One region of the Sinorhizobium mexicanum genome, then DNA from elsewhere that is predicted to be linked to it. Evidence: predicted binding sites of a transcription regulator. Region 1 holds the regulator's gene; the other holds the start of a gene.
What was found. Region 1 encodes PhoB, which activates phosphate uptake and scavenging genes when phosphate is short. Its sites were predicted from a motif close to TGTCATNNANCTGTCAT; they were not measured.
Positions count from the first base shown of each region.

Region 2: the regulator PhoB is predicted to act here: its motif matches at 4,162-4,178, upstream of FKV68_RS10485 (LTA synthase family protein).

Region 1 is NZ_CP041238.1:632,123-639,990, forward strand. It holds gene FKV68_RS02950 (substrate-binding domain-containing protein) at 1-456, shown strand, start outside; gene pstC (phosphate ABC transporter permease subunit PstC) at 554-2,038, shown strand; gene pstA (phosphate ABC transporter permease PstA) at 2,035-3,357, shown strand; gene pstB (phosphate ABC transporter ATP-binding protein PstB) at 3,371-4,186, shown strand; gene phoU (phosphate signaling complex protein PhoU) at 4,332-5,045, shown strand; gene phoB (phosphate regulon transcriptional regulator PhoB) at 5,230-5,913, shown strand; gene FKV68_RS02980 (GcrA family cell cycle regulator) at 5,992-6,510, opposite strand; gene FKV68_RS02985 (aspartate aminotransferase family protein) at 6,927-7,868, shown strand, end outside.
Region 2 is NZ_CP041238.1:2,225,390-2,233,257, reverse strand. It holds gene FKV68_RS10500 (GFA family protein) at 1-67, shown strand, start outside; gene FKV68_RS10495 (hypothetical protein) at 78-926, opposite strand; gene FKV68_RS10490 (DUF1003 domain-containing protein) at 1,469-2,035, opposite strand; gene FKV68_RS10485 (LTA synthase family protein) at 2,204-4,126, opposite strand; gene FKV68_RS10480 (NAD+ synthase) at 4,396-6,078, shown strand; gene FKV68_RS10475 (TolB family protein) at 6,081-6,905, shown strand; partial or broken gene FKV68_RS10470 (LacI family DNA-binding transcriptional regulator) at 6,937-7,868, opposite strand, start outside.

The sequences.
Region 1 (7,868 bases):
GGCGCGCAGGACGTCATCAAGGCTGCCGTCAGCGATGCCAAGGAACAAGTCGCCAAGTGCATCGCTGTGCGTAAGGACGGCATGGCTGTCGACATCGATGGCGACTACACCGAAACGCTCGCCCGCATCGCTTCCAACAAGGCCGGCATTGGCGTATTTGGCCTTTCGTTCTACGAAAACAATGCCGACAAGCTGAAGGTTGCGACCGTCAACGGCATCGTTCCTTCGACCGAAACGATCGCTTCGGGCGAATACCCGGTTTCCCGCCCGCTGTTCTTCTACGTCAAGAAAGCGCATCTGGGCGTCGTTCCGGGCCTCAAGGAATATGTCGAGTTCTTCATTGACGATCAGATGATCGGCCCTGACAGCCCGCTCGCTGAATACGGCCTGGTCACTGCTCCGGATGCCGAGCGTGAAGAAATCCGCAAGGCTTTCGAAGCTGGTAACCTGCTCTAATTAAAGACATGCCCGGGCGCGGCCTTGCGTTGCGCCCGGGTTTGCGTTCATTCGATTTGCCGGTGGCCGCGACGGTCGTTGCCGGGGAGACGTGCCGATGAGTACTTCGCTCCTTCTTTTGATCATTGTTTTGATTGGTTTCATTGCCTATTTCGCCGGTCGCGCGCGTTCGCTTGCGCAGTCGGGCGGTAAACTCGCAAATCTGCACTCCTTGCCCGGCTATCACGGCAGCTATGTTGCGATATGGGCGATGCTCCCGGCGGCGCTTGTGCTCGCCGCCTGGCTGATCGCATCGCCGCTGTACATCGATTCCAGCGTTCGCTCGTCGCTTCCCGAGTCCGTACTGAGCCAGGGTGAAGCGACGACGCAGCTTGCGCTCGGCCAGGTCAAGTCTGTCGCCGTTGGTCTCGCCCGCTTGAACGCGGACGAAACCGCCGCGCTTGAAAGCGGCTCCGCCAACCTGCGCGAAACGCTCGCCGCCAAGGGCGTGGCTCTTGCCGGCGAAGGCGAGCCGTACATGATCAAGGCCGCCCAGCAGTTCAATGAAATGCGAACGACGAGTCGCTGGCTGATGAGCGCTGTCGTGCTGCTCGTCGCCGTTGCGGGCTGCATCTACGCGATCCGCAACATCAGTGCCCGTTTTCGCGCCCGCAACCAGGTGGAGCGCGTCATGCTCGCTTCGCTGATTGTAGCCTCGTCGATCGCCATCCTCACGACGATCGGTATCGTCACGTCGATGCTGTCGGAAGCGGCGCGCTTCTTCACCATGGTATCGCCTGTCGAGTTCTTCTTCGGCACGGTTTGGGACCCCCGCTTCGCGGCAGCCGGCAGCAGCGGCACATCGGGCCAGTTCGGTCTCCTGCCGCTTCTCGGCGGCACGCTCTATATCGCCTTCGTCGCGATGCTGTTCGCGGTGCCCATCGGGCTCTTTGCGGCCATATACATGGCTGAATACGCAAGCCCGCGGCTGCGTTCGACGGCGAAGCCGCTGCTCGAGGTGCTCGCCGGCATCCCGACGATCGTCTACGGCTTCTTTGCGCTCGTGACGGTTGGCCCGTTCCTGCGCGATATTTCGGCGCAATTGAGCGGTCTCATCACCGGCAACTACCAGAATTTCATTCAGGCGCAGAGCGTCATCACGGCCGGGATCGTCATGGGCATCATGCTCATTCCGTTCGTGTCCTCGTTGTCCGACGACATCATCACCCAGGTGCCGCGGGCGCTGCGCGATGGCTCCCTTGGCCTTGGTGCCACGCGTTCGGAGACGGTTAAGAGGGTCATCCTGCCGGCCGCACTGCCCGGCATCGTCGGCGCGTTGTTGCTGACGGCCTCGCGCGCGGTCGGTGAAACCATGATCGTCGTGCTTGCCGCCGGTGTCGCGGCGCGCATGCAATTGAGCCCCTTCGAGCCGATGACGACGGTTACGGTCAAGATCGTCCATCAGTTGACGGGCGACCTGGAGTTCACGTCGCCGCAGACGCTGGTCGCCTTTGCGCTCGGCATCACGCTGTTCGTCATCACGCTCTGCCTCAACATCTACGCGCTCTACATCGTGCGCAAATATCGGGAACAGTACGAATGACCGAGCTTGCCTCCCCCACGGTAAAGGTCTCCACCCGTCCTGCCGAAACCCGCCGCGATATTGGCATCAAGCGCCGTTATGCGGCAGAGCGGCGCTTTCGCGCCTACGGCATCACGGCCATCACCCTTGGCCTCTTGTTTCTGGCGATCCTCATCTCGACGGTGGTCTCCAACGGTTACACCGCCTTCCTGCAGACGACGATCACGCTGCCGATCGAGTTCACCGAGAAGGTGATCGATCCGAAGAACGAACGCGCCACAGATCCCAAAACTTTGATGACCGCAAACTATCCGGTGCTCGTCCGCAATGCTCTGGTTAAGCAGCTCGGCCTTGATCCGACGAAGCGGCCGCTGCTCAAGCAGGCGACGGATATGATTTCGCCCAGCGCGCGCATGCAGCTGCGTAACATGGTCGTTGCCGATCCATCGTTGATCGGCCAGACCGTACCGGTCACAATGCTCGCCGAGGCGAATATCGACTCCGCTTTCAAGGGGCAGATCGACCTTTCGGTGGACGAGGGCAGGCGCAGGGTCAAGGACCAGCAGGTCGCCTGGATGAACCAGCTTGCCGATGCCGGCGTGCTCAAGAAGAGCTTCAACACCGGCATCTTCACCTTCGGCGCGTCGAGCCGCCCGGAAGCGGCGGGCGTGGGCGTCGCGCTCGTCGGATCGCTTTACATGATGCTGATCGTGCTGGTGCTGGCGCTGCCGATCGGTGTCGCCGCCTCGATCTATCTCGAGGAGTTCGCGCCGAAGAACCGGCTCACTGATCTGATTGAAGTCAACATCAACAATCTCGCGGCCGTACCGTCGATCGTTTACGGTCTTCTCGGCCTTGCTGTCTTCATCAACTTCGCCGGCATGCCGCGTTCGGCGGCCCTCGTGGGCGGCTTCGTGCTGACGCTGATGACGCTGCCGACGATTATCATCGCCACGCGCGCGGCGCTCAAGGCCGTGCCGCCGTCGATCCGTTCGGCGGCACTCGGTCTCGGCGCGTCGAGGATGCAGACGATCTTCCACCATGTTTTGCCGCTTGCCATGCCGGGCATTCTGACCGGCACGATTATCGGCCTTGCGCACGCACTCGGCGAAACCGCGCCGCTGCTCCTGATCGGCATGGTGGCCTTCGTCGTCGATTTTCCGGGGTCGCCGCTGGAACCCTCCACGGCACTGCCGGTGCAGATCTACATGTGGGCGAACGAGCCGGAACGCGCCTTCGTGGAGCGGACCTCGGGAGCGATCATCATTCTCCTGATCTTCCTCGTCTTCATGAACCTGGGCGCAATTCTCTTGCGGCGTCGCTTTGAGCGCCGCTGGTAGTGGGGTAAGGACTATGAACATGATGTCGGAAGCTGCAGTGGAAAAAGCTCTGGATCTGAAAATGAATACTGTGCCCTACAAGATGATCGGCAAGGATGTGTCGGTCTATTACGGCGAGAAGCGCGCGCTCTTCGACGTCAACCTCAATATCCGTGAAAACACCGTGACAGCCTTGATCGGTCCGTCGGGCTGCGGCAAGTCGACGTTTCTGCGCACCTTGAACCGCATGAACGACACGATCGAGAACTGCCGCGTGACCGGCAAGATCACGCTCGACGAGGACGACGTCTACGACCCGTCGATCGACGTCGTGGAACTGCGGGCCCGTGTCGGCATGGTGTTCCAGAAGCCGAACCCGTTCCCGAAGTCGATCTACGAGAACGTCGCCTATGGTCCTCGTATTCATGGCCTCGCCCGTACCAAGGCGGAGTTCGACGAGGTCGTCGAAACCAGCCTGCAGAAGGCCGGTCTTTTCAATGAGGTCAAGGATCGGCTGCACGAGCCGGGTACCGGCCTTTCCGGCGGCCAGCAGCAGCGTCTCTGCATTGCGCGCGCCGTAGCTGTCAGCCCCGAAGTAATCCTGATGGATGAGCCCTGTTCTGCGCTCGATCCGATCGCCACCGCCAAGGTGGAGGAACTCATTCACGAGCTGCGCGCCAACTTCACGATCGTCATCGTGACCCACTCGATGCAGCAGGCCGCGCGCGTCTCGCAGCGCACCGCCATGTTCCACCTCGGCAATCTCGTCGAGGAGAACGATACCGACAAGATGTTTACCAATCCGGATGACCAGCGCACGCAGGACTACATTATGGGTCGGTTTGGCTAAGCCAGGCGACAGAGCAATTCCAGGGAGAGTGTGAAACGGTTTTCCGTCCGGAATTGTGTAAGTTCAAAGAGTTAGATCATTTCAATGTTTCAACGAAACAAGGAAGTGATCTGGTCAACCGGTTTGCGAGTTCGAGGAACGAAACATGTCATCTACACACATCACGTCGGCTTTTGACGACGAGCTCAAATATCTGACGCGCCGCGTCTCGGAAATGGGAGGCCTTGCCGAGCAGATGGTGGCCGATTCCGTCCGGGCGCTGGTGAATTCCGACCTGGCGTTGGCGCAGAAGGTGATTTCCGACGACGCGATGCTGGACGATGCCGAGCGCCAGATCGGTGACAAGGCGATCGTCACCATCGCCAAGCGTCAGCCAATGGCCTCGGATCTTCGCGAGATCATGGGGTCGATCCGTATCGCCGCCGATTTGGAACGCGTGGGCGATCTCGGCAAGAACACTGCCAAGCGCGTGATCGCGGTCGCCGGATCCGGCATCCCCCGCAAGCTTGCGCGGGGCCTGGAGCATCTGGCGGAGCTGGCCCTGGTCCAGCTCAAGGAGGTGCTCGACGTCTACGCTTCTCGCTCGCCGGAAAAGGCGAACAGCATCCGCGAGCGCGACGAGGAGATCGACGCGATCTATACGTCGCTTTTCCGCGAACTGCTGACCTATATGATGGAAGATCCGCGCAACATCACGCCGTGCACGCATCTTCTGTTCTGCGCCAAGAACATCGAGCGTATCGGCGACCACGCGACCAACATTGCCGAAACGATCTATTACATGGCGACGGGCGCCCAGCCGCAGGGCGAACGGCCGAAGGACGATAATACGTCGACGCTGGGCTCAGTGACGGACTAGAGCATCCCGCTTTCAAAAGGAATCGTTGAAAGCGGATAAGATGCTCTGGAAATCAAAGTGCTAGAGCGCCCGATAGCCGCATGCCCTGGTGCATGCGTTGATCTTGTCCCGGTCGCGATTTTTCGCGGCCACAGAGTGTCGCGGTGGCGTGATGGCACCCGCGCGTGGGAAGGAGCATGACCGAATGTTGCCGAAGATAGCCGTTGTCGAGGACGAGGAGGCGCTGAGCGTTCTCCTACGCTACAATCTCGAGGCCGAAGGTTTCGACGTCGATACGATCTTGCGTGGAGACGAGGCTGAAATCCGGCTTCAGGAGCGGTTGCCCGATCTCCTGATCCTCGACTGGATGCTGCCCGGGGTCTCCGGCATCGAACTCTGCCGCCGGCTGCGGCAGAGGCCGGAAACGGAGCGTCTGCCGATCATCATGCTGACCGCGCGTGGCGAGGAAAGCGAGCGGGTTCGTGGTCTCGCTACCGGCGCGGACGACTATGTCGTCAAGCCGTTTTCGACGCCGGAACTGATGGCGAGGGTGAAGGCAATGCTCAGGCGTGCCAAGCCCGAGGTGCTTTCGACGCTGTTGCGTTGCGGCGACATCGAGCTCGATCGCGAGACGCACCGCGTCCACAGGCGTAGCCGCGAAGTCCGGCTCGGACCGACGGAGTTCCGGCTGCTGGAGTTCCTGATGTCCTCGCCGGGGCGCGTTTTCTCCCGTTCGCAGCTTCTCGACGGCGTTTGGGGACATGATATCTATGTCGACGAGCGCACCGTGGATGTGCATGTCGGCCGTCTGCGCAAGGCGCTGAATTTCTCGAACATGCCCGATGTCATTCGCACCGTGCGCGGTGCCGGCTATTCGCTTGAAAGCTGAAAGCCGGCGGCCTCCTCGGCAGGCATCAAAAAAAGGGGCGTCACCGCCCCTTTTTCAATTGCGTTCGCTTGAGGCCGGTCAGCGCATACGGCGGCGCTCGGCGGAAGGCTGATAGGCGAGCCGCGTGTGATAGCTGCAATAGGGCGACGATTCCGGCGAGTCGTTGCCGCAGAAATGGAACTCCTCCTTCAGGGGGTCGCCGATCGGCCACTTGCAGGTGCGCTCCGTGAGCTCCGTCAGGCCGAGGCGCCGGGACATCGGGACGACGACGTTCGGTGCGAGTTCGAGGGTCTGATCGGCGACGAGATCGACTTCGATCTCTTCCTTGAGGACGGTAGCGCCGGCGGTGCGGGTGACGGTGCGGGTGGCGACGCGCGCGGCATAGTTCGGCGCCCGGGGGGCGGACGTGGTGCGCTTCGGGCGTGCGGCAGTGGTCGCGCCGCCCGCCTTGGCCCGGCCCGGCAGGCTCAGCCGGTGAACTTTGCCGATCACGGCGTTACGGCTGACGCCGCCCAGTTGAGCCGCGATCTGGCTGGCGCTCAGGCCCTCGGACCACAGCTTCTTCAGTTTCTCCACCCGCTCGTCAGTCCAGTTCATTTCTGCACTCCCCGTTCTCGGCGTTGGATGGCAGAATCCATCACCAAGCTCCGGAAAAACTCCGGAGCTGCAACGCGATAACTCTTTTGGTGACTAGGTCCGCCGCATGCGTCTAGTAATTGAATATTAACCTACTGGCAGGGTGACTCCGTGGCAAGAGTCGCGGGAATCGCGCCGAATCGATTTCGGAGTTTTCCCCAACTTGCTGGCTGGCCGTTGCATTTTTGCAAGCCCCCGCGGCATGTTTTTTCGCGCGTCGGAATCCGCGCGTTCAAGCTCGCGGCAAGCCTTGGTTTTGTTGACATTGCGGTGCGAAATGGGAATAGTGCCTGCGCCGCCGAAAGGCGGCATTTTTGATTTTTATCGGACGCGATCGCCCGATACCGATGCCAACAGGACGCAAGGAGAAGTTCGCCATGGCCGCAACAACGCCGCTCTACGACACCTATATGCGCGCGCCGTTGCGTTTCGAGCGAGGCGAGGGCGCCTGGCTCATTGCCGAGGACGGCTCGCGCTATCTCGATTTTGCCGCCGGCGTTGCCGTGAATTCGCTTGGCCATGCCCACCCACACCTCGTCGAGGCGCTGAAGGCGCAGGCGGACAAGGTCTGGCATCTTTCCAACCTCTATGAAATTCCGGGCCAGGAAAGCCTGGCGCGCCGGCTGACGGCGGTGACCTTCGCCGACCGCGTGTTTTTCACAAATTCGGGTGCGGAAGCACTGGAATGCGCCATCAAGACTGCGCGCCGCTATCATTTCGCCAAGGGGAATCCGGAGAAATTTCACGTCATCACCTTTGAAGGCGCCTTCCACGGCCGCACGATCGCGACGATCGCGGCCGGTGGCCAACAGAAGTACATCGAGGGGTTCGGACCAAAGGCACCAGGCTTCTACCAGGTTCCTTTCGGCGACATTGCCGCGGTCAAGGATGCGATCAACGACGAGACGGCGGCGATCTTGATCGAGCCGATCCAGGGCGAGGGCGGTATCCGCCCGGCCAGCAAGGAGTTTCTGCAGGAGCTGCGTGCGCTTTGCGACGAATTCGGCCTGCTTCTGATCCTCGACGAGGTTCAGACCGGCATTGGCCGGACCGGCAAGCTCTTCGCCTATGAATGGGCCGGCATCCGCCCGGATATCATGGCGGTCGCCAAGGGCATCGGCGGCGGCTTTCCGCTGGGCGCCTGCCTGGCGACCGAAGAGGCGGCAGCCGGCATGGTCACGGGCACGCACGGTTCGACTTATGGCGGCAATCCGCTGGCAATGGCGGTCGGAAACGCGGTTCTCGACATCGTTCTCGCCGACGGCTTCCTGGAGCAGGTGCGCGAAGTGGCGCTTGTCTTCCGGCAGGGGCTCGCGTCG
Region 2 (7,868 bases), 1.6 Mb from region 1:
CGCCGACAAGGGCGACTATTACGACGTCGACGACGAACTGCCGAAGTTTGACCAGGGCCGCGCCTGACGGCGCTTGCCTATTGTCCCGGCGTCTTCGCTGCCCGATCGAAGGCGCCTGCCAGGGCTTCGAACTTCACGGCCTGCCAGAAGGCATATTGCTCGACCAGCCGTTCGCTCAGCCAGAATTGGCCGCGCGTCCCATCATCTGGCCTGCCGATAAAGCCGGACTTCTCCGCGTTTGAAAACAGGCGGCGGACATGGGTGTTCGATATGGCGTAGTGCTCTGCGAGTGCCGCCAGGTTGACGTTGATCCACACTCTTCCGTTCTCCGGAACAAGACTCGACGGGCGCGCCATCAGGTCGTCAAGCAGTATTCCGCCAGACTCCGACCAGACGAAGACGGCGACGCCTTGCGGAGGCTGCGTCCATTTGCTGTCGGCGAGGAGGCGCCGTGCGGCAATCGGCTGGGCGCGTTCGAAAATGGCGATGTCGGCCTCGATGCGCTCGACTCTTGTTCCTCCGTCCAAGAGGTCGAGCGTGCCCATCTGGCTCTTGAACCAGAGTTGCATCGCATGCTGGCTGACCTCCGTCGGTTCAAGGGGGCGCGTCCTCCTGGTTCGGCCGCCGCTGGCGGGCCGGAGCAGTTTGTAGGCGAGCAGTTCTGCAAGAAATGCAGTCGCGGTGTTCCGGCTCGCCCCGCCGGTTTCGCGCATCAGCTTCAGCAAGCGCGCTGCCGTGACGCCTGAGTCGGGGTCGTTGCGGTCGCGCTCGAGGTGGAGCGCATAGGCTGCGTGGCTGAGTATCCACTTCTGGTGGGCCGCCACCATGCGGGCGACGCGCGGAAAGAGATCGTTCAGCGAGATGAGGTTGCGTGCTCCCACCTGCAGGGCAGGCCGGAATTCCGGATTTTGCAGCAAAGCCTCCACCGTGAAACCAGGTGGGCTCTTTTGCTCAACGCTTTCCTTTCCCGCAACCCGCTGCATCTGCGCGCATGCCCCCAATGGCGCTGCAACGGGACACGGCAACTGACGCGTGTTCCGGGCAACACACAGCCTTGCTCTGACAACTCAATAGCATTTCAACCTTGCGCTTAACGTGCAAGTTGATTGTTTGTTTCAGGCGAAGATCCGCGCCACGAGCACCGCAGCGGCGGATATTTGCATTAAGCTGGCGGAGAGCTCGTCATGTTCTCATAGTCCCGCTCTATCGCGGGCCGTTTGCAGGCCATCGTATTAGGTACTCCAGATTGGAGGATGCAGCAGTTTTGAAGGGTAACGGTCGCTGCATCTCTAATACCCTGCATTTTGAGGGTGCGCCTTAAAGGTTAATTTTCTCATACTCCAATAAGTTGAGCAACTTTACCCCTCCGTCCGCGCCTTCATTCGCATTGCATTAGAGACGACGCATTTTGTGCTTCCAGAGCATGGCAAAGCCGGCTGGCCTGACAGGTGCCTGTGGCGCCGCCACGCTATTTTCCCGCCGATTCCTCGCCGCGGCCCGTGACGGGCATGGACTGCGCTAGCTGACGATTGAGGTTGGCAAGCTCGGAGCGCAGTTCGGCAATTTCGCGGAGCAGGACGTCATCCACCTTGTGGTGAAGAGCGATCAGCTCGACCTCGGCTTTGAGATTGACCTCGTAGTCCTTGGAGGCGGCGAAGCGGTCCCGTTCGGCCTGACGGTTCTGCGACATCATGATGACTGGCGCCTGTAACGCCGCCAGCATCGAAAGCACCAGATTGAGGAAGATGTACGGGTAGGGATCGAATGCGCCACGTACGAGGAGGATCGAGTTGATGACGACCCAGGCGACGAGGAAGGCGCAGAAGCCGAGGATGAAGGTCCAGGAGCCGCCGACGCGTGCGATGGCATCGGCGAGCCGGGCACCAAAGGAAAGGCTGGTATCGAATGCCGCCTGCGTGTCCGTCGAAAGAGGCCGTCGCTCTCTCGCATGCGTCAGGATGCGGCGTTCGATTTCGCTCAACTGGCTACTGGGTTTGCCGAGGAGAATTTGGGAAATTTCGTTGAGATGCGGCATGCTGGCCTCCGGAAATAGCTCGGAGGCTATTTAGGACGGTGCCGTAAAACTGTGAAGCGGTGTCCGTCAGCAGCCCCGGTGGTGCGCGAAAGAGCGCATCCACAGTTGTTGCGCGGAGGACGGCGGGACGGCGACGGTCGGGGCGGTTCACGCGCCGACCGTCGGGATTTAGGAACCGGCGGGGAAGAGCTCGGCGTGGGACTTGAAGAAGCGTTCCGTGCTGTACCGCTTGCCGAACATGATGTCGTGCTGAAGGAAGCGGTAGTCGCGTAGCGATGCGGGTACCTTCGGCTGCCGCGACCACTCCGCAACATCCTTGCCGTTCTTGCGCACCACCATATAGCGGTCGACAACGCGGTACTGGTCGTAAACCTTGCCCAGGAAGCCCGTGTAGTAGGGGTGCTCGTAGCCGGCCTGCTTCAGGATCTGATAGGAAAGGAAGGCCGGGCTGATCGTCCCGATGTTTTTCTTCGGGCCGGTCTTGTTCGACCAGACGACGAGCGGCGTTTCGTGCTGCGCCTTCATCTGTTCCTTCGAACCCTTGCGGGACGCGGTCACGTCGTTCATGTAACCCGTGTTGGTGTAGACCGTGTTGAGCGGCGGCAGATGATCGCCGAAGAGCACGATGATCGTTTCGCGGTCGCGTTTCTTCGCCCAGTCCATCAGCATCTTCAGGCTGTCGTCCGCTTCCTTGATGCCCTGGGCATAGGTCGCGAGCACCTGGCGGTCGCCTTCCGGGAGGTTGCCCTCGACCTTGATCGTGTTCTTCGCGTAGCGGTTCGGTTCGTAGGGTCCATGGCCCTGCAGCGTCACCGTGAAGAAGAAGAACGGGTCCTCCATGGCATCCGCCTGGCGGATGATTTCCTTCGTCAGCGATTCGTCCGAGGCGAAGATCCCGCGCTTCTGCATCGCCGGCAAGTTCTCTTCCGAGCGGAACGCGTCGAAGCCGAATGCCTTGTAGACGGCGTTCCGGTTCCAGAACCAGCCCTGGAAGGGATGGATGGCGCGCGCGACGTAACCTTCGCTACGGAAGAAGGTTGCGAGCGAGGGGATCGGATTGCGGATATATTGCTGGTAGGGGATGCTGCCATAGGGCAGGAACGCATTCGAAAAGCCGGTCAGCGCCTCGAATTCGACATTGGCTGTCATGCCGCCGAATTCCGGCGAGAAGACATTGCCCACCTGCATTTGACGCACCGTCGGCATCGGATCGGACGAAAACTTCACGTTCGGCAGGCGAGTCGGATCCCAGAAGGATTCGCTCATGACCACGATCACATCCGGCTTGCCGCGATGCGTCGTTCCGGCAGGCAGCGGCTTCACCGGAATGCGGTCGATTGCATCGGCCATGTAGCCCGCCGGCGCGCTGACACTGGCCATCGGCAAGTTGATCGCGAAGGCAAGCGCAAAACCGTTGTGGCGATAGTTCTCGGTCTGGTCCCACATGATCGGAATCACCCGCAAGCGGTCGCGGATCCACGAAAACTGGTTGTAGTCCATGATGTGCCAGAACGCGACGAGCAGCGGCAGGGCAAAGCCGACGCGAACGAGACGCTCCCTGCGCGTCAGCTTGGGAAAGTTCCGCCAGGCATAGCGCAGGAGCAGGCCGATGGTGGCGATCATGGCGATCAAGCCGACCACGACTGCGACGGCAGTCCACGGGCGATCCTTAACAAGGACAGGCATCAATTCCATGATCTGCCGACCGAAAAGGAAATCGGTCGGATAAAGGGGATCGGAAAGGAAGACCTGCTTCTGCTCGCTGATGAATGCCGGCAGGATGGCGAGCGGCACGACAAGCAGGGCCGCCTTGTGCTCGCGGCCGAAGAGTGCGTCGACTGCAAGCAGAACCAGGAAGAAAACAGCGATCGTCGTCCAGGCCGGACGCATGGGATCGATGAAATAGGCCACCGTCTCGGCAAGGGACTGGCGCACGATAAGTTCGATCGCGAACACAAGCGCGGCAGCAATAAAAAGAGAGAAGAACGCGCTGCGCGTGCCAGCCAGCGCCTTGGCGTTTCTGACGGAGGGCCCAGACCTATCGACAAAGGTCCGGGAGCGTCTCGCGGCGGCGGAATCGATACTGGCCAACGGCGTCTCCAATTTTCATAAATCTGTCGTTCAACTGTCATACGACTGTCATCTTGAACAGGGGATGAATGGCTAAACCAGCTTCGACGGCCGCAAGTTCCACGCGCACGAAAAGATCGCCATCGCGCCGTGTAAAGGCCGGGAAATGCAGAATTTTTCGGAATTTTTGAGTTGATCGCGATTGGCTGTGGGTTTTTTGCCGCGGTATGCGGTAAGAACAGGACGTATGTCAGAAGTAATCGCTGAGAAGAGATCCACAGGCCCCGCTCATGACTGCACAGAAAGCCGCTCCCTCAACGCTACGGATTGCCGTGGCCCAGCTCAATCCGACCGTAGGCGACATCGCCGGCAATCTGGCGAAGGCACGCGAGGCGCGCGCGGACGCAGCGCGCCAAGGCGCCGATTTGCTCCTGTTCACCGAACTCTTCATTTCCGGTTACCCGCCGGAAGACCTCGTTCTGAAACCGGCATTTCTGAAGGCCTGCCTGCAGGCCGTCGAGAGGCTCGCCGCCGATACGGGTGATGAAGGCCCGGGCGTCGTCATCGGCTTTCCCCGTCAGGCCGGAGCGCTCCGCCACAATTCGATTGCGGTCCTGGACGGAGGCAAGATCGTTGCGATCCGCGACAAGGTTGACCTGCCGAACTACGGCGAGTTCGACGAGAAGCGGGTGTTCGACGCCGGCGCCATGCCCGGGCCCGTCAATTTCCGCGGTGTGCGTGTCGGCATACCGATCTGCGAAGACATCTGGGGCGATCTCGGCGTCTGCGAAACACTCAAGGAAAGCGGCGCCGAAATCCTCCTTTCCCCGAACGGGTCACCCTACTACCGCGGCAAGGTCGATGTTCGCCATCAGGTCGTCCTGAAGCAGGTGATCGAGACGGGCCTGCCTATGATCTATGCCAACCAGCTTGGCGGTCAGGACGAACTGGTCTTCGACGGGGCGAGCTTCGCCTTCAACGCGGATAAGTCGCTCGCCTTCCAGATGAGTCAGTTCGAGGAGGCGGTCGCAATCTCCGAATGGAGGCGCGGCGAGGATGGTTGGGTCTCGTCGAATGGGCTCAATTCACGCATACCGGAAAGCGACGAGGCGGATTATCGCGCCTGCATGCTGGGGCTCAGGGACTATGTCAACAAGAACGGCTTCAAGAATGTCGTGCTCGGCCTTTCGGGTGGCATCGACTCCGCGATTTGTACGGCGCTCGCCGTCGATGCGCTTGGCGAGGAGCGGGTGCGCACCGTCATGCTGCCGTACCGATACACCTCGCAAGAATCACTGAAGGACGCCGAGGCCTGCGCCAAGGCGCTCGGATGCCGCTACGATACAGTTGCGATCGAGGAGCCGGTCGAGGGCTTCCTAAGCGCGCTCTCTGACGCGTTTGAGGGCACCGAATCCGGCATTACCGAGGAGAACCTCCAGAGCCGTACGCGCGGGACGATCCTGATGGCGATCTCCAACAAATTCGGCTCGATGGTGGTGACGACCGGCAACAAGTCCGAGATGTCGGTCGGCTACGCCACGCTTTACGGCGACATGAACGGCGGCTTCAACCCGATCAAGGATCTCTACAAGATGCAGGTCTACGCCCTTTCGCGCTGGCGCAACGGCGCCGTGCCGCCGGGCGCGCTGGGACCTTCCGGCGAGGTCATTCCGCAGAACATCATCGACAAGGCGCCGTCCGCTGAACTTCGGCCGAACCAGACCGACCAGGATTCGTTGCCGCCCTATCCGGTGCTCGACGACATTCTGGAATGCCTGGTGGAAAAGGAGATGAGCACGGAGGAAATCGTCGCCCGCGGGCATGACGAACCGACCGTTCATCGTGTCGAACACCTGCTATATATCGCCGAATACAAGCGCCGGCAGTCGGCGCCAGGCGTGAAGATCACCAAGAAGAACTTCGGTCGCGACCGGCGCTACCCGATTACCAATCGCTTCCGCGACAGGGGGTAACAATGCGCAGCTCGGTGGAGATCTTCGACGTCGGCAGCGGCGAGACGCGCATCGTCTGGCAGACGGAACGGCTGGTCGAGGCACCCAACTGGTCGCCGGATGGACGCTATCTGGTCATCAATGGCGACGGCCGGCTTTATCGTCTCGCGCTCGACGGCACCGAACCGATGGAGATCGACACGGGCTTTGCCCGCCAGTGCAACAACGACCACGGCATTTCCCCTGATGGGAAAAAGCTCGTCATCAGTGACAAAACAGAATTCGGCAAATCGGCGATCTACGTCCTGCCGATCGAGGGCGGCGTCCCCCGTCTGATCACGCCGAACCTGCCGTCCTATTGGCACGGCTGGTCTCCGGACGGGCGCACACTCGCCTATTGCGGCATTCGCGATCAGGTCTTCGATGTCTACACGATCGCGGTCGATGGCGGCCGCGAGCGCCGGCTGACGATGGGCGAAGGTCGCAATGACGGACCGGACTGGTCGCCCGACGGACATTGGATCTATTTCAATTCAAGCCGCACCGGCCGCATGCAGATCTGGCGGATTCGACCAGACGGCAGTGGCGTGCAACGCATCACCGACAGCCCTTATGGCGACTGGTTTCCGCATCCTTCGCCCGATGGCCGACACCTGCTGGTGCTCTCCTACGACGGCGACATCTTCGACCATCCGCGCGACCTTGACGTCAGGCTTCGCCTGATGGACCCGGAAGGCGGCAATGCGCTGGTGCTGTTCGAGCTCTTCGGCGGGCAGGGAACGATGAATGTCCCGAATTGGTCGCCGACGGGAGAGGCATTCGCGTTCGTGCGATATCAGCCGGAGTGATTCCGTTGCATGGCGCCGCCTGACTGCGGCCTCAGCCAACCGGCAGATTATAGGGCGTGATCACTTCGACCGCGGAAAGGCGTTGGCTTCCCGAGCCGGGGAGGGTCGCTCTTCTCTCCATGATGGTGCGAAAGGCCGTGCGCGCGTCCATCTTCAAGTCGTGGTGCAGGACGAAATGCACGCGTCCGTCTCTCAGAAGTTCCAGATTATCCTGATCGAGGTCATGGGCGACAAAGAGCGTGCAGGTGCGTTCAAGTTGATGGAACGCAGCAAGCACGGCGCGGTTTCCTCCGCCGATCGAATAGGCGGCGTTGATCTCGGGATGACGCGTTAGCGCACCCAGGGCGAGGGCGCCGGTTTCCTCGTTCTTGCCAAAACGCTCGCTGATCTCGACGATGCCGATCGAAGGATAGCGCTCGCGCAATGTCCGACGGAAACCCATCTCCCGCTCCTCCTCTCCGCGGAAGCGGTTGCTCGATATCGTGACCAATACGGTGGCGGCTTGGTCGGCGAAGCGCTCGCCGATGAGATAGGCGGCGGTCGCGCCGGCCGCGCGGTTGTCGGCCCCGGCATAGGCCGTTCTGGCGGAGTGCGGCAGGTCGGTGACAAGTGTGACCACTGGTATGTCTGCGCCTTCCAGCCGTGCGACGGCGGCGGTCACTTCGGGCATATCCGGTGCCTTGAGGACAACCCCGTCGGTGCCGCGCAGGCGTATTCGGTCGAGCAATTGCGCGATCTCGTGGACTCGCATCGTTTCTGCGAAATGAAACCGGCAGCGGAAGATCGTCGGCATGAAGGTCGTCGCTTCATTTTCGAAAGCGCGCCGCACGGCGTCGGTGAAGCGCTCCGGCGCTTCCATAACCACGTCGATTGCATATTTCCGTCCGTGGATCTCCATGCCGACCTGCTGCTTCTCAAGCTCGCGGATCGCCGCCTTCACGAGCGATGGTCTGCAGACGGACG